One region of the Bacillus cereus group sp. MYBK79-1 genome, then DNA from elsewhere that is predicted to be linked to it. Evidence: predicted binding sites of a transcription regulator. Region 1 holds the regulator's gene; the other holds the start of a gene.

Region 1 (9,998 bases):
GTTTGGACCAACTAAAGCAACGCTATCCCCGCGAGTTAAGCGCATCGTTACATGTTCAATAATCGGATCCTCATCATAGCCGATAGTTGCATCCTTTACTTGTAAAACATCATTTCCACTTTGTTTTTCGATATCGAAGTGGAAGGAAGCTGACTTAGAATCACCTAATGGTCTTGTTAATAATTCCATTCGGTCTAATTGTTTACGACGGCTTTGGGCACGTTTTGTCGTAGATGCACGCGCTATATTTTTTTGAACGAAGTCCTCAAGCTTAGCGATTTCATCTTGTTGTTTTTCATAACGTTTCATTTCTTGCTCGTATAGCGCTGATTTTAAGTCTAAATATTTACTGTAGTTACCAACAAATCGTCTGCTTTCTTTATTCGAAATTTCATATACTTGTGTAACGAGTTTATCTAAGAAATAACGGTCATGGGAAACGATTAGTATTGCGCCAGGATAGCCTTGTAGATATTGTTCAAGCCATGTTAATGTTTCGATGTCTAAATGGTTTGTAGGCTCGTCCAAAATAAGTAGGTCTGGTTTCGTTAATAATAATTTACCGAGAGCTAATCGTGTTTTTTGTCCACCGCTTAATGTAGAAATTGTCGTTTGGTGCGTTTCAACTGGGAAGCCAAGCCCACTTAAAATCGAGCGAATATCTGCTTCGTACTGATAGCCACCTTGATCTTTATAATTTAATTGTAATTGGTCATAGTCAGCTAATAATCTTTCGTATGTAGCCTCGTTTGAAAAGTTTTCTTCTTTTCCCATTTCGTGCTCTAGCCTTCGAAGTTTTGTCTCCATTTGCTGCAAGTGTGTAAAGACGGTTAACATTTCATCCCAAATTGTTAAAGACGTTTCTAATCCGGTATTTTGAGCTAAGTATCCGATTGAGACATCTTTCGGTTTTATAATTTCGCCACCATCATGAGATAGCTCACCAGCTATTATTTTTAATAATGTAGATTTTCCGGCCCCATTTCGTCCGACTAGTGCGATACGATCTTTCGTTTGAACTTCCAATTTTATGTTTGCAAGAATCGTTTCTGCACCGTATAATTTCGTAAGCGCGTTTACTTGTAATAAAATCAATGTTTTCACCTCAAATAATTTCTTAACTTTGCCATGTTTATATTTCTCAATCATACTAAAAATAGTGTATAGTTTAAAATAAAGAGAGAATACTTCTTCTCTTTATTATACAGGGAAATTCATGAGTGCTAAACTTCTGTATTTGATTCAAGTATATGAATAAAGATAGGAAGAGAGGAGAGGTTATATGGATCAGCAAAAAATTCCACAGGCCACTGCCAAACGATTGCCTCTATACTATCGATTTATCCAAAACTTATCTCTTTCTGGTAAGCAACGTGTTTCATCAGCCGAATTGAGCGAAGCGGTAAAAGTTGATTCCGCAACGATTCGAAGAGATTTTTCATATTTTGGAGCGTTAGGGAAAAAAGGTTATGGATATAACGTAAATTATTTATTATCATTTTTCCGTGAAACACTCGACCAAGATGATATAACACGTGTAGCACTTATTGGAGTAGGTAATTTAGGGACCGCTTTCTTACATTATAATTTCACGAAAAACAATAATACAAAAATTGAAATGGCGTTTGATGTTAGTGAAGAGAAAGTCGGGACAGAAATCGGGGGCATTCCTGTATATCATTTAGATGAATTAGAAGAACGTTTATCAACTGATATACAAGTGGCAATATTAACAGTACCCGCTACAGTAGCACAATCTGTAGCAGATAGATTGGCAGAAACGAACGTGCATGGTATTTTAAATTTCACACCAGCGCGCTTAAATGTGTCAGATAATATAAGAATTCACCATATTGATTTAGCAGTAGAGTTACAAACACTTGTTTACTTTTTAAAGAATTATCCACAATAAAACGCAGAGGAAGCGACCTCTGCGTTTTATTATTGTTTTTTCTTTGTGAATTTAACTAAGATAAGGCGAAGTGCCAAATTAAAATCAATTGTTGCCATAACTGCAAATAGTATTGTCCACATATTCCAGATTGTATCTGTTACGTTCGTAATGGCGAAGCGTGTAAAGATACACCCAAGAAGGAAGTACAATGCAGCCATGAACAATGGTGAGTTTCTCATACTAAAAATCCTCCGATAAAGCCTTGCATTTTTTCAGCTTCTTTAATCATTTCTTGAATTTGTTCATTGCTCATTAAAACTTGAGCAACTGCAACTAATGTATTCATTGCAACATGAGCTGCGATAGGGACGATAATACGCTTCGTTTTTACATATAAAAAAGCGAATACGAGTCCCATAGAAGTGTATACCAATAAGTGAGTGAAATCAAAATGAATTGCTGCGAATACGAGAGAACTAATGATAGCAGCAATAAAGAAGTTAAACTTCTTATAAAGTGTACCAAATAAAATTTTTCTAAATACGATTTCTTCCAAAATAGGTCCTATTATAGATATAACGATAAGGAACCAAGGTGTCGTTCTTGCGATATCCATAAGTCTCGCTGTATTTTCAGATCCAGGTTTAATTCCTAATAAACGCATTTCTATCATACCGGCAATACTTTGCGAGAAAAATGCTAAGAAGAACCCGATAAAAATCCAACCGATCGTAGCTGGAACCGAAGAGCGCATTGTATCTAAACGTCTGTCACGAATATCTGTTCTAAGTAACCAAAGTACGATACATAATGCAATAAAGAAACTAATGATTGCCCAGTGGCCAGTTATGAGTTGGAGTTTCTCCTCCCTAGTAAATCCCCTGTTATCATAAAGTCCAGTTTTCAGGAGAAGCGGTAATCCAGCAATGGATGACAACTGCATTAAAATGTATGTAACGATAACCCACCAATATTGTTTTTTCAAATGGTTTAACCATCCTTTCTAACTCTAGTGTATGAGATAAGGTAGGATAACATGTAAATATGCTACCTACGATATAAACCTCACGTAAATTATGTTTTTTTTGTAAATCCTCATTTGAAATTATAATAGAAGACAGGAGAAAGTTGTCTGTGTAGCGAAAACAACTTAGGGTGTCCTTTCATATTGTAACATACGAGTAGTGGAAACAACGATTCATATGGTAAAGGTAGAAGAAGAGGGACTCTATATAGAAAAGTGTATAGCTGAATTTGCGAAAAAATTATGATTTTTTTACTTGCAAAAGAAATTGAGATTATTTATTATTAGAAGTGTGTTAGCACTCGGGTGACTTGAGTGCTAATAAAAAAATTTACATAACAAAATGAGGAGGTTATTGTTCATGCTAAAGCCATTAGGTGATCGCGTTGTAATTGAGCTTGTTCAAGCGGAAGAAAAAACAGCAAGTGGTATTGTATTACCAGACACTGCAAAAGAAAAACCACAAGAGGGTAAAGTTATTGCAGTAGGTACTGGTCGAGTGCTTGAAAATGGTGAGCGTGTTGCTTTAGAGGTAGCAGCAGGTGATCTTATCATCTTCTCAAAATATGCAGGTACTGAAGTGAAATACGAAGGTACTGACTACTTGATTTTACGTGAAAGTGACATTTTAGCAGTTATCGGTTAATTATATAAATCTTAAAAAATCCAAGGGGGTCAATTATTATGGCAAAAGATATTAAATTTAGTGAAGAAGCACGTCGTTCGATGCTTCGCGGTGTCGACACTCTTGCAAACGCAGTAAAAGTAACGCTTGGACCAAAAGGTCGTAACGTTGTACTTGAGAAAAAATTTGGTTCACCACTTATTACAAATGACGGTGTAACAATCGCAAAAGAAATTGAATTAGAAGATGCATTCGAAAACATGGGTGCGAAATTAGTAGCAGAAGTTGCTAGCAAAACAAATGATGTAGCTGGTGACGGAACAACAACTGCAACTGTATTAGCACAAGCTATGATTCGTGAAGGTCTTAAAAACGTAACAGCTGGTGCGAACCCAATGGGTCTTCGTAAAGGTATCGAAAAAGCTGTTACTGCTGCAATTGCAGAATTAAAAGAGATTTCTAAACCAATCGAAGGTAAATCTTCTATCGCACAAGTAGCTGCTATTTCTGCGGCTGACGAAGAAGTAGGTCAATTAATCGCTGAAGCAATGGAGCGCGTTGGTAACGACGGCGTTATTACTTTAGAAGAGTCTAAAGGATTCACAACAGAATTAGACGTAGTAGAAGGTATGCAATTTGATCGTGGATATGCATCTCCTTACATGATTACTGATTCTGACAAAATGGAAGCGGTTCTTGATAACCCATACATCTTAATTACTGATAAAAAGATTTCTAACATCCAAGAAATCTTACCAGTATTAGAGCAAGTGGTACAACAAGGTAAACCACTTCTTATCATCGCTGAAGACGTAGAAGGCGAAGCGTTAGCTACATTAGTAGTGAACAAACTTCGTGGTACATTCAATGTAGTAGCTGTTAAAGCTCCTGGATTTGGTGACCGTCGTAAAGCAATGCTAGAAGATATCGCAATCTTAACTGGTGGCGAAGTAATCACTGAAGAATTAGGTCGTGACTTAAAATCTGCTACAATTGAATCTTTAGGACGCGCTGGTAAAGTTGTTGTAACGAAAGAAAACACAACTGTAGTTGAAGGTATTGGAAATTCACAACAAATCGAAGCTCGCATTGGCCAAATCCGTGCGCAATTAGAAGAAACAACTTCTGAATTCGATCGTGAAAAATTACAAGAGCGTCTTGCAAAACTTGCAGGTGGCGTAGCAGTAATTAAAGTAGGTGCAGCAACTGAAACTGAGTTAAAAGAGCGCAAACTTCGTATTGAAGATGCACTTAACTCAACTCGTGCAGCAGTAGAAGAAGGTATCGTTGCAGGTGGTGGTACTTCACTTATGAACGTATACACGAAAGTAGCTTCTATCGTAGCTGAAGGCGACGAAGCAACAGGTATCAACATCGTACTTCGTGCACTAGAAGAGCCAGTTCGTCAAATCGCAATCAACGCTGGTCTAGAAGGATCTGTAGTTGTAGAGCGTCTGAAAGGCGAAAAAGTAGGCGTTGGTTTCAACGCAGCTACTGGCGAGTGGGTTAACATGCTTGAAACTGGTATCGTAGATCCAGCTAAAGTAACTCGCTCTGCACTTCAAAACGCAGCATCTGTTGCAGCTATGTTCTTAACGACTGAAGCTGTAGTAGCTGACAAGCCAGAACCAAATGCACCAGCAATGCCTGACATGGGCGGCATGGGCATGGGTGGTATGGGCGGAATGATGTAATTCCGTTTGCTCGAAAAACATCCATTTCTATATAGAAATGGATGTTTTTTTATGTTTTTTAGAAAAGGAAATGAATTTCTGTAGAATTTTGTCGCTTTCTCTCTTGACCATATCGATACTTCATTGTTAGAATCTAGGAAGATAATATAAAACGATCCTTCATATATCCTCAAAGATAAGGTTTGAGAGTCTCTACCGGGTTACCGTAAACAACCTGACTATGAAGGCAGTGTGTCTTATATTTATAAAGAGCGGAAGACTATCTTTCTTTATAAAGCCAGACCCCTGCCTTTTCTTTGTTATGAGACTAGAGGCGGAGGACTGGCTTTTTTTATTATATTAGTAATGCTTTTCGCCAAATTGGTGAAAATATTTATATACGAGAACTAACGTTGGGGTGATTATTTTGAAGAAGCAGCATGATACAATTATCGTTTTAGATTTTGGGAGTCAGTACAATCAGTTAATAGCACGTCGAATTCGTGAGTTCGGTGTATACAGTGAACTTCATCCACATACAATTACTGCAGAAGAAATTAAAGCAATGAATCCAAAAGGGATTATCTTCTCTGGTGGACCAAATAGTGTATACGGTGAAGGTGCATTACATTGTGATGAAAAAATCTTTGAACTAGGATTACCGATCTTCGGTATTTGTTACGGTATGCAGCTTATGACACAACACTTTGGTGGTAAAGTAGAACGTGCAAACCACCGTGAGTACGGAAAAGCTGTTCTTAAAGTAGAGAACGAATCAAAATTATATGCGAACCTTCCAGAAGAGCAAGTTGTATGGATGAGTCATGGTGACTTAGTAACTGGTTTACCTGAAGGATTCGTAGTAGATGCAACAAGTGAGTCTTGTCCAATTGCTGGTATGAGCAATGAAGAGCAAAACTTATACGGTGTACAATTCCACCCAGAAGTACGTCACTCTGAGCACGGTAACGATTTAATTAAAAACTTCGTATTCGGCGCATGTGGTTGTTCTGAAGGATGGAACATGGAGAACTTTATCGAAGTAGAATTAGAGAAAATCCGTGAAACTGTTGGAGACAAAAAAGTACTATGCGCACTTAGCGGCGGTGTAGACTCTTCTGTTGTAGCAGTATTAATTCATAAAGCAATCGGCGATCAATTAACTTGTATTTTCGTTGACCACGGCTTACTTCGTAAAGGTGAAGCAGAAGGCGTTATGAAAACATTCAGCGAAGGCTTCCACATGAACGTTATTAAAGTGGATGCACAAGAACGCTTCATGAACAAGTTAAAAGGTGTAGAAGATCCAGAGCAAAAACGTAAAATCATCGGTAATGAATTCATTTATGTTTTTGATGATGAAGCTTCTAAATTACAAGGAATGGACTTCCTAGCACAAGGTACACTTTACACAGATATCGTTGAGAGTGGTACAGCAACTGCACAAACAATTAAATCTCACCATAACGTTGGTGGACTTCCAGAAGACATGCAGTTCAAATTAATTGAGCCTTTAAACACTTTATTTAAAGATGAAGTACGTGTATTAGGATCAGAATTAGGAATTCCTGATGAAATCGTATGGCGTCAACCATTCCCAGGTCCGGGTCTTGGTATTCGTGTATTAGGTGAAATCACAGAAGAGAAATTAGAAATCGTTCGTGAATCTGATGCGATTTTACGTGAAGAAATTATTAAAGCGGGCTTAGACCGCGAAGTTTGGCAATACTTCACTGCGCTTCCTGGTATGCGTAGCGTAGGTGTTATGGGTGACGAGCGTACTTACGATTACACAGTAGGTATCCGTGCAGTAACATCTATCGACGGTATGACAGCTGACTGGGCACGTATCCCTTGGGACGTATTAGAGAAAATCTCTGTACGTATCGTAAACGAAGTAAAACACGTTAACCGTATCGTGTATGATATAACAAGTAAGCCACCAGCAACGATTGAGTGGGAATAGTATTATAAAAAAAGATCCATCTATTGCTCATGCATAGATGGATCTTTTGTATTTTTATCGTTAATCCGAACGAAAGTATAAAAGTTTATAAAAATGTTCGTTTTTAAATTGACAAAACCACAAACTCGAGTTAATATGAGTATGTAATTCAAACGAAAAGTGAATATTATGCCGTCGTATAATATCGGGGATATGGCCCGAAAGTTTCTACCTAGCTACCGTAAATGGCTTGACTACGAGGCGTTTTTATAAAGGTGAGGGGAATCTTATCTTTATTCATAGAACGCTTCCATGTATATGTAATGGAAGCCTTTTTTATTTTTATAGATAAAAGAGGGCTAGGGGAAATACGGCGAGTAATCATATAACGGGGGAAACGTAAGATGAAACGCTATTTTCAGTTTGATGAACTCGGAACAAATTATAAAACAGAGTTCATAGCAGGGTTAACGACATTTCTATCTATGGCTTACGTACTATTTGTCAATCCTGCTACGCTGTCACTTGGAAATGTTAAAGGGCTACCAGCAGGTACAGGAATGGATCCAGGTGCAGTATTCGTTGCCACAGCATTAGCAGCAGCGATTGGTTCGTTAATTATGGGGATATTTGCGAAGTATCCAATTGCTTTGGCACCGGGTATGGGAATTAATGCGTTCTTTGCTTATACGGCAGTGTTAACGATGGGTATTCCGTGGCAAACAGCAATTGCTGGAACATTAATGTCAGGTATTATCTTTATTATTCTTACAGCTTCAGGTATTCGTGAAAAAATCATTAATGCAATTCCATCAGAGTTAAAGTTTGCAGTAGCGGCAGGTATCGGATTGTTCATTGCATTCCTTGGATTCCAAAATGCCGGAATTATCGTGAAAAATGATGCTGTTCTTGTTGGATTGGGGGATTTAACAAAGGGCACAACGTTACTAGCAATCTTTGGGGTTGTTACGACAATCATCTTCATGATTAAGAAAGTTAATGGTGCAGTATTCTACGGTATGATTCTTACAGCAATCTTAGGAGTAGCAACAGGATTAATTGATACTCCAAAAGCAGTAGTGGGAGCAATACCGAGTCTAGAACCAACGTTCGGTGCGGCATTAACGCACTTCGGAGACATTTTCACTGTTGAAATGGCGATTGTTATTATAACGTTCTTCTTTATCGATTTCTTTGATACAGCGGGTACACTTGTAGCGGTTGCGAATCAAGCGGGATTAATGAAGAACAATAAATTACCACGTGCAGGAAAAGCGTTATTCGCAGATGCGATTGCAACCGTAATCGGTGCGATCTTAGGTACATCAACAACAACATCTTACATTGAGTCGTCTGCTGGGGTAGCAGCAGGTGGACGTTCTGGATTTACAGCAGTTGTAACAGCAGGATTCTTCTTGCTAGCGCTATTCTTCTCACCACTATTAAGTGTTGTGACACCAGCTGTAACAGCTCCAGCATTAATTATTGTAGGGATCTTGATGGTTTCATCTTTAGGCGAAATTGATTGGAAGAAATTCGAGATTGCAGTACCAGCATTCTTTACTATCATTTCAATGCCACTTACGTATAGTATTGCAACAGGAATTGCGATTGGCTTTATCTTCTATCCAATTACAATGGTAGTAAGTGGTCGTCGTAAAGAGATTCATCCAATTATGTATGTTATGGGAGTTTTATTCGTACTATATTTCATCTACGTTCGTAAATAAAAGGGGTTTTTGAAAGGTCTAGACTTAAGGGGAGTCTAGACCTTTTTTGCGTCTTCAGAAAATCTTAAGGATTTCCGAGCGTTTTTCTTCAGAAGTTTTCCTATAATAGAAGTTAGGGATTAAAAAAGTGATGGGGGAGATATTGTGGCAACCGAAACAATACTTGTCGTAGATGATGAAAAAGAAATTAGGAATCTTATTACAATCTATTTAAAGAATGAAGGATATAAAGTATTACAAGCAGGGGACGGAGAAGAAGGGTTACGTTTACTAGAGGAAAATGAAGTGCATCTGGTTGTATTAGATATTATGATGCCAAAAGTAGACGGCATTCATATGTGTATGAAAGTAAGAGAATCGAAAGAAATGCCAATTATTATGCTTTCTGCGAAAACGCAAGATATGGATAAAATTTTAGGGTTAACAACAGGTGCAGATGATTACGTGACGAAACCATTCAATCCGTTAGAGTTAATCGCAAGAATTAAATCTCAGTTACGTCGTTATATGAAGATGAATGGTTTTGCTATTCAAAATGAGGACGAGTTAGAAATTGGAGAGATGAAAATAAACATCTCAACCCACAAAGTTATTGTGGCTGGAGAAGAAGTGAAACTGACCCCGCGGGAATTTTCTATTTTAGAATTACTGGCTCGTAATCCTGGGATGGTCTTTAGCGCGGAACAAATTTATGAAAAGGTTTGGAACGAAAGGTCTTTCCAGTCGGATAACACGGTAATGGTTCATATTCGGAAAGTGCGTGAAAAGATTGAAGAGAATCCAAGGAAGCCGATATATATAAAAACAGTATGGGGAGTGGGGTATAAGATTGAAAAAGATATTTAATCCATTTACTTATGTTAGGAAAATTCGAGAATTAATTGGAAAGATAGTGAAGAGTGTGAAACGGAGTATACGAATTCAACTTATTACTGCTTTTACTGCTTGTGCGTTATTAGGATTTTTGTCAGCGAAGGGAGCAGCGCCATTTTTTGAGAATGCGAATCGGCAGGCGACAATCGATTATCGGATTGGTATGGAACAAATTAACCAACAAGCTCAAAGTGTAGCGAATAATTCAGTTCAAGAAAATAAATTAGAGGCTAT
Region 2 (9,998 bases), on a different contig from region 1:
GTCATAAGAAAATCTTCATCTTCTGCAAACACTGCTTCATTTAACTCTCGTAAAAACGAAACAGCGTGCTCATTACTTTGCTCTTGTCCTTCTTTATTCCAGTACAGCATGTTCGCAACTGCGTCCACTCTGAAACCATCAATGTGGAAATACTTCATCCAAAATAACGCATTTGAAATTAAGAAATTACGTACCTCCCTCTTGCCTAAATCAAAATTGACAGTTCCCCATACCAGATTTTCTTGTACATCTATATCTTTATATTCATAAGTCGGTGTCCCATCAAACAAATATAAACCGTGAGCATCTTTACAAAAATGCCCCGGCACCCAATCTAAAATGACACCGATTCCATATTTATGACATTCATCGACAAAATACATCAAATCATGTGGCGTGCCGAATCTACTTGTCGCTGCATAATATCCCGTTCCTTGATATCCCCAAGAACGATCATATGGATGCTCAACAAGCGGCATAATTTCAATATGTGTAAATTGATGCTCCACCACATACGGAATGAGCTCTTCGGCCATTTCTCTGTAAGAATACAGAGCGCCATCTTCTTTCTTTTTCCAAGAACCAAAATGTAATTCATAAACTGTCATCGCTTCTTTATAAATCGATTTTTTCTTTCTCTTACGAATCCAGTTTTTATCATTCCATTCATATCCCTCTATATCAAAAACTACAGATGCCGTATTTGGTCTTACTTCTGCATATACTGCGTAAGGATCTGCTTTTAAAATCACGTCACCGTCCATCGTTTCAATCGCATACTTATATATCTCATTCTCTTCAATATGCGGTACAAACAAGGACCAAATCCCCTCTTCTGTCACTTGTAGCATCTTATGTTGCTCATAATCCCATTCATTAAAATCTCCAACAACACTCATTGCTTTCGCATGAGGAGCCCATACTGTGAATCGTACACCTCGCATCCCATCTTCCGTCACAATATGTGCCCCAAAGATGTTATAACTGTCATAGTACTTTTCTGTATGAAACTCATCTCGTTTCACTTCTTCACAATTTATTACATCCAATATGTTCACCTCACTAAGATGACAGAAATTTTTTACTCTTTATCATTTCTGCGAAAAACTGAAATATCCTTGTTATTTTTTAAAAAATATTCGTTTTTTTCTTTAATTTCGCTTAAAATATTCAAATTTACTGTGTAAAATATCGAATTTTGACGAATATTCATTGCAAACGCTTTATTTCCTACTAGTCTTTCATCCTATTATTTATTTCTCAACCTTTATTTCATTAGATTTATCCTATTTTACTCGCTAGTTATCACTTAAAATCGTAACAAAATAATCTGTCATAAAAAATGTTTCTCAACATTTTTTTGTCACAATTTTATTGAAATGGAAAATTCATAAGCATATACTTGTTCTCAATAAAGAACGTCAAACTCTCGCAAATATAATTCATACTGAAATACTATGTTTACTCTATCCATACTCCAGGCGAAGGTTTGATAAAAAATTAAATTAGGGGGCTTTCTTATGTCATTAAAACAAAAGGTTGGAATGGGAGTTGTCACAGCTTCACTTGGCTTATCCCTTACATTTGGCGGTGTATTCGCCTATTTCAGTGATTCTGAAACATCTAGTAACTCATTTCAAGCTGGTACACTAGACCTTTCTATTAACCCAAGTGTAATTGTTAATGTGAAAGATTTAAAACCAGGCGATTTGATTGAAAGAAATTTCAAGCTTGAAAACAAGGGGACATTAGATATTGCAAAAGTAGCACTTGAAACATCCTATGACGTTACAGATGCAAAGCAAAATAATGATGGTGAAGATTTAGGCGATCACATCATCGTCAAATTTTTAGTGAATGATGGCAAGCCATCTAACCCTAACGATGATCATGAAATTTTGTGGGAAACAAAACTATCAGAATTAAAAACTATGAAGCCTGAAGATGTAGCTACTTCTCTAGAACGTCATAACTTAATAGATGGTATTAAATCCGGTGAAACAGATTATTTACACGTACTCTTCTCTTTTGAAGACAACGACCAAGATCAAAATAAATTCCAGGGTGATTCCTTACAGCTAAACTGGACATTCCATGCAGAGCAAACACCAGGCGTGGAGAAATAAAGTGAAACTTTAATCAGTGGGGGTTTTCTTCATCCCCCACCGATTATTAGTTGAACCAATCGGACTTTTATGGGCAGTTGATCCCCCACCTAACTTCTTTGCTTCCCCTGAATTTTGAGGTGGGGGTCTTACTGCCCATTAAAGCGGGATAATTTTTAAAATATAAATTATCGGAGGCCTATACATGAAAAAGAAAAATCGTTTTGTTACCGGAATTGTGACGGCTGGCGTTCTATTTTCAACTGCCCTTCCGTTCAATGTACTTGCTGAAAACCCTATTAACCAAATTGACTCTTCAAACGCCCAGTCTTTACTATCAAAACTTTCTAAAGAACAGCGCCAGGCATTACAAACGTTAGATGCCAACCCTGGTTTTACTATCTCGCCAGATATTAATACGAGTAGTTCTGAACCAGTAAATATCATTGTAGAATTTCAAACTGCTCCAGTAAAGATTAATGAATTAAAACAAAAGGAAAAAGGGTTACAAGCTGCTCCTGAAAATATAAAAGCACGTATTGATCAAGAACATGCGGAATTCCAAAAAGGATTAAAACGCCTTTATCAATTCAGCCCATCAGTAAAATCAGGGAATTTCCAGTCTGTACAAATTAAACGTTCTTATAAGCACGCTATAAATGGCGTTGCACTGACATTACCGGCAAATACAGTTGAAGAATTGTTACGAATTGGCGTTGTAAAACGTATTTGGAAAGATTACGAAGTGAAATTAAATTTACCAAAACAAGCAGAGCAGAAAGCACCTCAAAAACTAACCGATAGCATCCCGCAAATTGGGGTAGATAAGTTACATAGCGAGGGCATTACCGGAAAAGGAATTAAAGTCGGTGTATTAGACACAGGCATTGATTACAATCACCCTGACTTAAAAGACGTGTATAAAGGCTATCGCGCAAAAACAGGTGAGGATTCTAGTAAGGTAGACCCAAATTCCGTAAAAGGTTGGGATTTTATTAATAACGATGCAGATCCGATGGAAACAACTTATGCAGAGTGGCAACAATCTGGTGCTCCTGAATTCGATGATCGTGGTTCTTCCTTCTATACTGCGCATGGTACTCACGTAGCAGGTATCGTTTCTGCTCAAAAGAAAAACAAATCAGATTCCGCAGTAAAAGGTGTTGCACCTGATATTGAACTGTATAACTATCGTGTACTCGGCCCTTACGGAAGCGGCGATAGTTCAGGTATTATCGCTGCAATCGATAAATCTATTTCTGACGGTATGAACGTTATTAACTTATCGCTAGGTGATGATAGTAACAATCCGCTTGATCCAACATCTATTGCTGTCAATAACGCGATGCTTTCGGGCGTTGTTACAGTCGTTGCTGCTGGAAACTCTGGCCCAAATCCAGCGACACTTGGATCACCAGGCGCTTCTCCATTTGCTATTACAGTTGGAGCAAGTGATAGCTCTATTTCCTTACCTAAGCTATCAGGTCATGCTGGACAATTACAATTCCCTAATCTCATTTTATTTGGCAAAAACTTCATTGATAAAATAGAAGATTTCAAAGGACAATCTCTCCCTATTGAATCTGTAGGAATCGGTACTCCTGACGAGTTTAGTAAAAAAGATGTAAAAGGAAAAATTGCTCTCGTTGCACGTGGTACAATCTCATTTGATGAAAAAATCGCAAATGCGAAACAAGCTGGTGCAAAGGCAGTTATTATTTATAACAATGTGGATGGAGAAATTCCTTACTACATTGGTGAAAGCACAAAATACATTCCAGCATTCCGCCTAACGAAAGAAGATGGTGAAAAACTAAAAGCTCAAATCGAACAAGATAACAACTCCTTTACTTTTGGCGAAATTAGTTATATTCAAACAGAAGGCGACCATCTTGCAGACTTTAGCTCACGCGGCCCCGTTACATCAAATGATGATATTAAACCTGATATTACAGCGCCTGGTGTTGCTGTACTTTCAACAGTACCTGAATATATTAACGACCCACAAGAGGGCGAAAACTACGATGTTTCCTATGAACGTATGCAAGGAACATCCATGGCATCTCCTCATATCGCTGGCGTTGCTGCTCTTATTTTGCAAGAACACCCAGAATACTCTCCGTTTGATGTGAAAGCATCTCTTATGAACACGGCTGACGATTTAAAAGAAAAGTATTCTGTATATGAAGTTGGAGCCGGGCGAGTAGATGCGTACAACGCCGTTCATACAGAAGCAAGCTTTAAAGTATTAGATACGACAAAAACTGTTGTGAATAATGAAGTAATTGAAGTACCAGAGGAAACTGGATCTATTGCATTCGGTAAGTTTTATCAAAAAGACGGTGAAGCTCTTGAACAAAAACGAAATATAAAAGTGGCCAACCATAATAAACAAGAGAAAAAAGAATTTAAAACAGAAATTTCTTATACACCAGCTTCTTCTACTATTAACGATGCTACCGCAAATGGTGTAAAAGTTTCTATTGCAGAAACAATTACTCTTGATGCTGGAAAGTCAGATGAAATCGAAGCAAAAATTAATGTTCCAGCCGGTGTGAAACAAGGCCGATATGAAGGATATATCCATATTACGAACACGAAAAATAAAGAAGAAACATATCAAATTCCGTTCTCTATTCGCGTATCAGAGCCCGGTATTGAAAATGCGATACTATCAAGAAAAGCAATTTCAACTGATACATCTAAATTTAATCCATACGGTGAATCATATGTTCACGGAGCGTTCCAATTAAACAGCGAACTTGAAACGTTAGATCTTATCGTGAAAGACTCAAAAACAAATAAAGCGCTCGGCTTCATCGGGACATTAAACACAAGTGGACTAAAAACGGATGTGTATTACTACTTAGATTCATTCTTTAACGGAAAAGTATATCCTTTTACAAATGATCCTGCAAAACCAATTGGTGATGAGAAAATCAACTTACCAGAAGGAGACTACACAATTGAGTTTGTCGGCTATGATAAAGCTGGAAAAGCACGTGTAAAAGGTGATTATGTCGTAATTGATAATACACCACCGGAAGTGAAATTAACTGGATTACAACCTGGTATTTATGAATTAAATGAAGAGAATTATACAGTAGAAGATGGTAAAAAGGCATTATGGATTAAAGGTAATGTATACGATTCAAACGTTGACTACTTAAAAGGAAAAGGATTAAACATTACGCAAGAAGCGAACGGGGTTATGTACTATGACTATTCCCCATACTTGCATAAGTTTTTACCTATTAATGCAAATGGTGACTTTAAAGTTGGCATTACTCCTGAATCCTTTAAAGTGGAAGGTCCGATGAACACAGGTGTATATATTTTCGATTATGCGACTGCAGCTCTTGATTATCCAAGCGGTGTAAATAACTATTGGTTTATCCCGCAAGGAGCTCAATATGCGAAAACGAGCTATGATAAAAAAGAAGTATACAAAAATGATGAACTTACTGTAACACTAAACGCGAAACACGTAAAACAGTTTGTTTCTGGGGAATTTAACGTGAAATTCCTAGAGAAGAACTTCAAATTTGCAAATGCGAAATTCAATCCTGCTTTTGAAAAACTCCTTTCTGAAAAAGGTGTAACCGCAAAAGTGAACGCACCTAAATTAGAAGAAGGTTCTGTTACAGTTGGCGGAGCTATCGATGACAAAAACTTCGCTGGATTAGATGGTGATTTCCCATTCATTGATGTAACGTTCAAAGTAGAAAATGATGAGTTTTATGAAGCAAACGCCCAGTTAGATTTACCAGTGTTTGCTTACTGGAAGCAAGGGCAATCAGAGCCAAATAGAATGCGTGTCCTTCAAGATCAAACATTCTCAGTTATGTCCTTAAACTCACTAGTAGAAGGCAATATTAAACCTGGTGCATTCGTAACTGAACGTGGCTATTTAGATGAAAAGTTCGATTATACAAAGCTTGGTGTAAAAGTATATGCAACTGATTCTTACCGTCATAAGTTTGAAGGCTCACTTGATAAATATGGTTACTTCAAACTGAATGGACTTCCTGTTAATAAACGCGACTACAACTTATATGTAGAAGTACCAGGGCACTTAACAAGCCGCCTAACTACGAAACTAGGTACTGAAAAAGATGGTAAACTACTCGGCCAATATTATTATGCACGCCCTGACGAAAACCTTGCTGGTGATGTAAATGGTGATAAAGTAATTGACATTAAAGATGCTGAAATTATCGCTAGCAACTACGGTAAAAAAGGACTCGCTGTAAAAGATGGTGACCTTAACAAAGATGGTATTGTCGACGAAAAAGATATTCGCTTCGTTGAAAAGAACTTCTTGAAAAAAGGTCCAGATGCAGCAAAATCACAAACACCTGTTGAAAAATCAAAAAGCGGTACACTTGCAGATATTTTAAAGAAATTAGGATTAACGCCTAAAAAATAATAATAAAGAGCACTCTATATAAAGTAGAGTGCTCTTTTTCTATAAACTACCCTTATCCAGCAAAAGGGGTATATTGGGGATATACAAGGGAAACCGGAAAAGGAATTTATATTAAATTATATAAAAACTCAGAGGTAGGAAGCAGTTTCCCGCCTCTGAATTATTTGGCAATGATTATAGTACTGGTGCCATTGTTTCTTTTAATACTTTTACAGAATGAGCGAATTTCGCTTTTTCTTCTTCATTTAGCTCAAGTTCTACGATTTCACGTACACCTTCGCGGTTAATTACAGCTGGAACACCTACGTAAGCATCTTTCTCACCATATTGACCTTCAAGGTATGCAGATACAGTTAATACGCTGTTCTCGTTGCTTAAGATCGCTTTAGTTACACGAAGTAGTGACATACCGATTCCGTAGTAAGTTGCGCCTTTACGTTCGATGATATGGTAAGCTGCATCACGTACATTTTCGAAGATTTTATCTAAGTCTTCTTGTTTGTACTGTTCGTTGTTAGCTAAAATTGTTTCTAGTTTTTGTACACCTACAGTAGCGTGGCTCCACACTGGAAGTTCAGTGTCACCGTGCTCACCAACGATGTAAGCATGAACGTTACGTGGATCTACATCTAAGTAGTCACCTAACATGTAACGGAAACGAGCAGAGTCTAAAGTAGTACCAGAACCAATTACGCGCTCTTTTGGTAAACCAGATTCTTTCCAAGTTACGTAAGTTAAAATATCAACTGGGTTTGTTGCGATTAAGAAGATTCCATCGAATCCGCTATCCATAATACCGCGAACGATTTGTTTAAAGATTTTTGTATTTTTCTCAACTAAGTCTAAACGAGTTTCGCCTGGCTTTTGTGGTAATCCAGCAGTGATAACAACTAAATCTGCATCTTTACAATCTGCATAACTACCGCTCCAAACTTTTGTTGCTGCTGGAGAGAATGGTACCGCATGGCTTAAGTCCATTGCTTCTCCTTCTGCTTTTGCTTCATTAACATCTACTAATACGAATTCTTCAGCTACACCTTGGTTGATCATTGAGTAAGCGTAACTACAACCTACAGCTCCTGTTCCTACTAATACTACGCGATTGATACCTTTTTTCATGTTAATTTCCCCTCTCTATTGTTCACATATATTTTTTTATGATTGTTTAAGTAATTAATTAAAATACTAATTTAATGTTGTTTAACTTCTTTACATTCATATTGTAGCACGTATCATTGTGAATTACTTCACAAATTATGACCTAATTGTGAACTTTTTCACATAGAGTGTAAAGTTATTAAATCAAGTATGAAATCAATCTCAATGAAGGCGTTTTCTTTAGATTGTGAATAAAAAGAATGTGATTTGATTATTCCCTACAACTAAATTCAATTTCTATACACATTATCCCCTTATAAGCTGGACGTCAGTTGACCTATATAGAATACGGTGAAATAAATGAATTAGCCTATACTTTATCACCTCCCTTTTACCCATTACTACATATTAAAAAATATCCGTTAAAATTACACGTTCTTTTCTAGTAATAAACCATCCAATATAAGTGATAGGCTATGCAAAGCTTTAGACAACTGCATCTCTGCATCTTCAGAATTCGCAATCCAACAAGCAAGGTCCACTAGTCCGCCATTTATGAATCTTGCTAAAGCTTCACAGTCCGTTTTTTCAATAATAGAGTCCTTCATTAATTGTTGAAGTATCTCCGCCATTGTCGTTAAACATTGCGACTGTGATGATTGATAATAACTATTTCCTAATACTGCTGGTGCATCTCGAAGTACGATTCGCTGAATTTCTGGATTAAGTGCCATTGTTAAATACGCACGACAACGCCCAACAAATCCTTCCCATTTTCCTTCGGCCTCATCTGATACTTCCCCTAATTTATTATCCATTTCCATGTCAATTTCTTTTACAACCGCTTCTAACAATCCTTTTTTATCACCAAAATGATGATAAATTGCACCACGTGTTAAACCGACAGATGCTGTAAAATCATCCATAGACGTGTTTACATATCCAACTGTACCAAAAGCCTCTCTTGCTGCACTCAGCAATTTAGCACGTGTTTCAGTAATCATTTCTGCTCTCGTTTTTTTAACCATCTTTTCCTCCTATTTCTATTCATTCTCTTTATTCAAAATAAATCGCATTATAGTATCGTTCTCTATGTAAAAGAATAACTCCTTTGAACGTCAGCTCTCTATCCAGAGATAAAACATTTCAATTGACATACGCACCGTATGTTAATATGATATTGGCATACGGTGCGTATGTCAATTATTTCTAGCCTACAAGATAATATAACGTCTTACCCATACCTACATTGACTCACTGTCCCTTTTTATAGAAGGTATTAATGAAACAGAGGAGGAGTTAAAAGAATGAAGAATGTATATGTAAACGTCAAATACTTTGGTGATTATTATGTTTAATTCCTACCGTGAAATTTTCAGTGCTCCTGGTACAAAAGGATTCTCATTAGCAGGATTTATAGCTCGGATGCCCATATCAATGATGGGCATTGGTATTGTTACAATGTTATCTCAGTTACGTGGTGACTATTGGCTTGCTGGAGCTGTTGCAGCCACCTTTACATTATCATCCGCTTTACTAGCTCCTCATATTTCTCGGATGGCCGATCAATTAGGGCAATCTCGCATACTTCTTCCGACTACAGGTATCAGTGTTTTCTTTACAATCCTCTTACTTCTATGTACGAAATATGAAGCTCCTTATTGGACGCTATTTCTATCCGCCTTATGTGCAGGTTGTATGCCCAACATGTCAGCCATGGTGCGTGCACGTTGGACTAAACTATACCGTGGATCCCATAAATTGCATACAGCATTTTCCTTCGAATCGGTCGTCGACGAAATTTGCTTCATAATTGGTCCTGTATTATCTGTCAGTTTAAGTGTTATGTTCTTCCCAGAAGCAGGCCCACTTTTATCATCTGTTTTTCTCACAATTGGGGTATGCCTATTCACCATGCAAAAAAGCACAGAACCGCCTGTACACCCTCACGACATTACAAACAAAGGAACAGTGTTTAAAATTGGTTCTGTACGAGTACTAGTATTCACACTCATTGCCATAGGTACTATATTTGGCACAATAGATGTCGTTAGTGTAGCTTTTGCTGAACATCAAGGAAACACGGTAGCTGCTAGCTTTGTGCTTTCTGTCTATGCAATCGGTTCATGCCTTGCAGGTCTAATTTTCGGTACTCTTAAACTCAATACTCCACCCTATAATCAGTTTTTAATAGCAGTCACACTTTCCATGATAACAATGCTGCCACTAGTTTTCGTAAACACTATTCCTTGGCTAGTAGTTATTGTTTTCTTTGCAGGGTTATCTGTCGCTCCTACTATGATTATTACTATGGGTCTTGTGGAAAAAATCGTACCTGAGTCAAAAATAACCGAAGGAATGACTTG

The links. Region 1 encodes Rex, which represses fermentation and respiration genes when NADH is low (regulators of the CRP and FNR family bind a similar motif). Its sites were predicted from a motif close to TTGTGAAATATTTCACAA; they were not measured.
Region 2: a site for Rex is predicted at 7,770-7,787, ahead of ACTFOB_RS22550 (L-lactate dehydrogenase). Genes of this name have one in related genera too.

The regions. Positions count from the first base shown of each region.
Region 1 covers NZ_JBQAEO010000031.1:1,450-11,447, reverse strand. Annotated here, with positions in the region: gene ACTFOB_RS26090 (ABC-F family ATP-binding cassette domain-containing protein) at 1-1,095, opposite strand, end outside; gene ACTFOB_RS26085 (redox-sensing transcriptional repressor Rex) at 1,283-1,912, shown strand; gene ACTFOB_RS26080 (YdiK family protein) at 1,942-2,133, opposite strand; gene ACTFOB_RS26075 (lysostaphin resistance A-like protein) at 2,130-2,879, opposite strand; gene groES (co-chaperone GroES) at 3,280-3,564, shown strand; gene groL (chaperonin GroEL) at 3,603-5,237, shown strand; purine riboswitch at 5,377-5,478, shown strand; gene guaA (glutamine-hydrolyzing GMP synthase) at 5,644-7,182, shown strand; purine riboswitch at 7,337-7,438, shown strand; gene ACTFOB_RS26055 (NCS2 family permease) at 7,566-8,891, shown strand; gene ACTFOB_RS26050 (response regulator transcription factor) at 9,036-9,737, shown strand; gene ACTFOB_RS26045 (ATP-binding protein) at 9,721-9,998, shown strand, end outside.
Region 2 covers NZ_JBQAEO010000019.1:2,463-12,460, reverse strand. Annotated here, with positions in the region: gene glgB (1,4-alpha-glucan branching protein GlgB) at 1-1,049, opposite strand, end outside; gene ACTFOB_RS22560 (TasA family protein) at 1,521-2,126, shown strand; gene ACTFOB_RS22555 (S8 family serine peptidase) at 2,311-6,534, shown strand; gene ACTFOB_RS22550 (L-lactate dehydrogenase) at 6,709-7,653, opposite strand; gene ACTFOB_RS22545 (TetR/AcrR family transcriptional regulator) at 8,061-8,660, opposite strand; gene ACTFOB_RS22540 (MFS transporter) at 8,983-9,998, shown strand, end outside.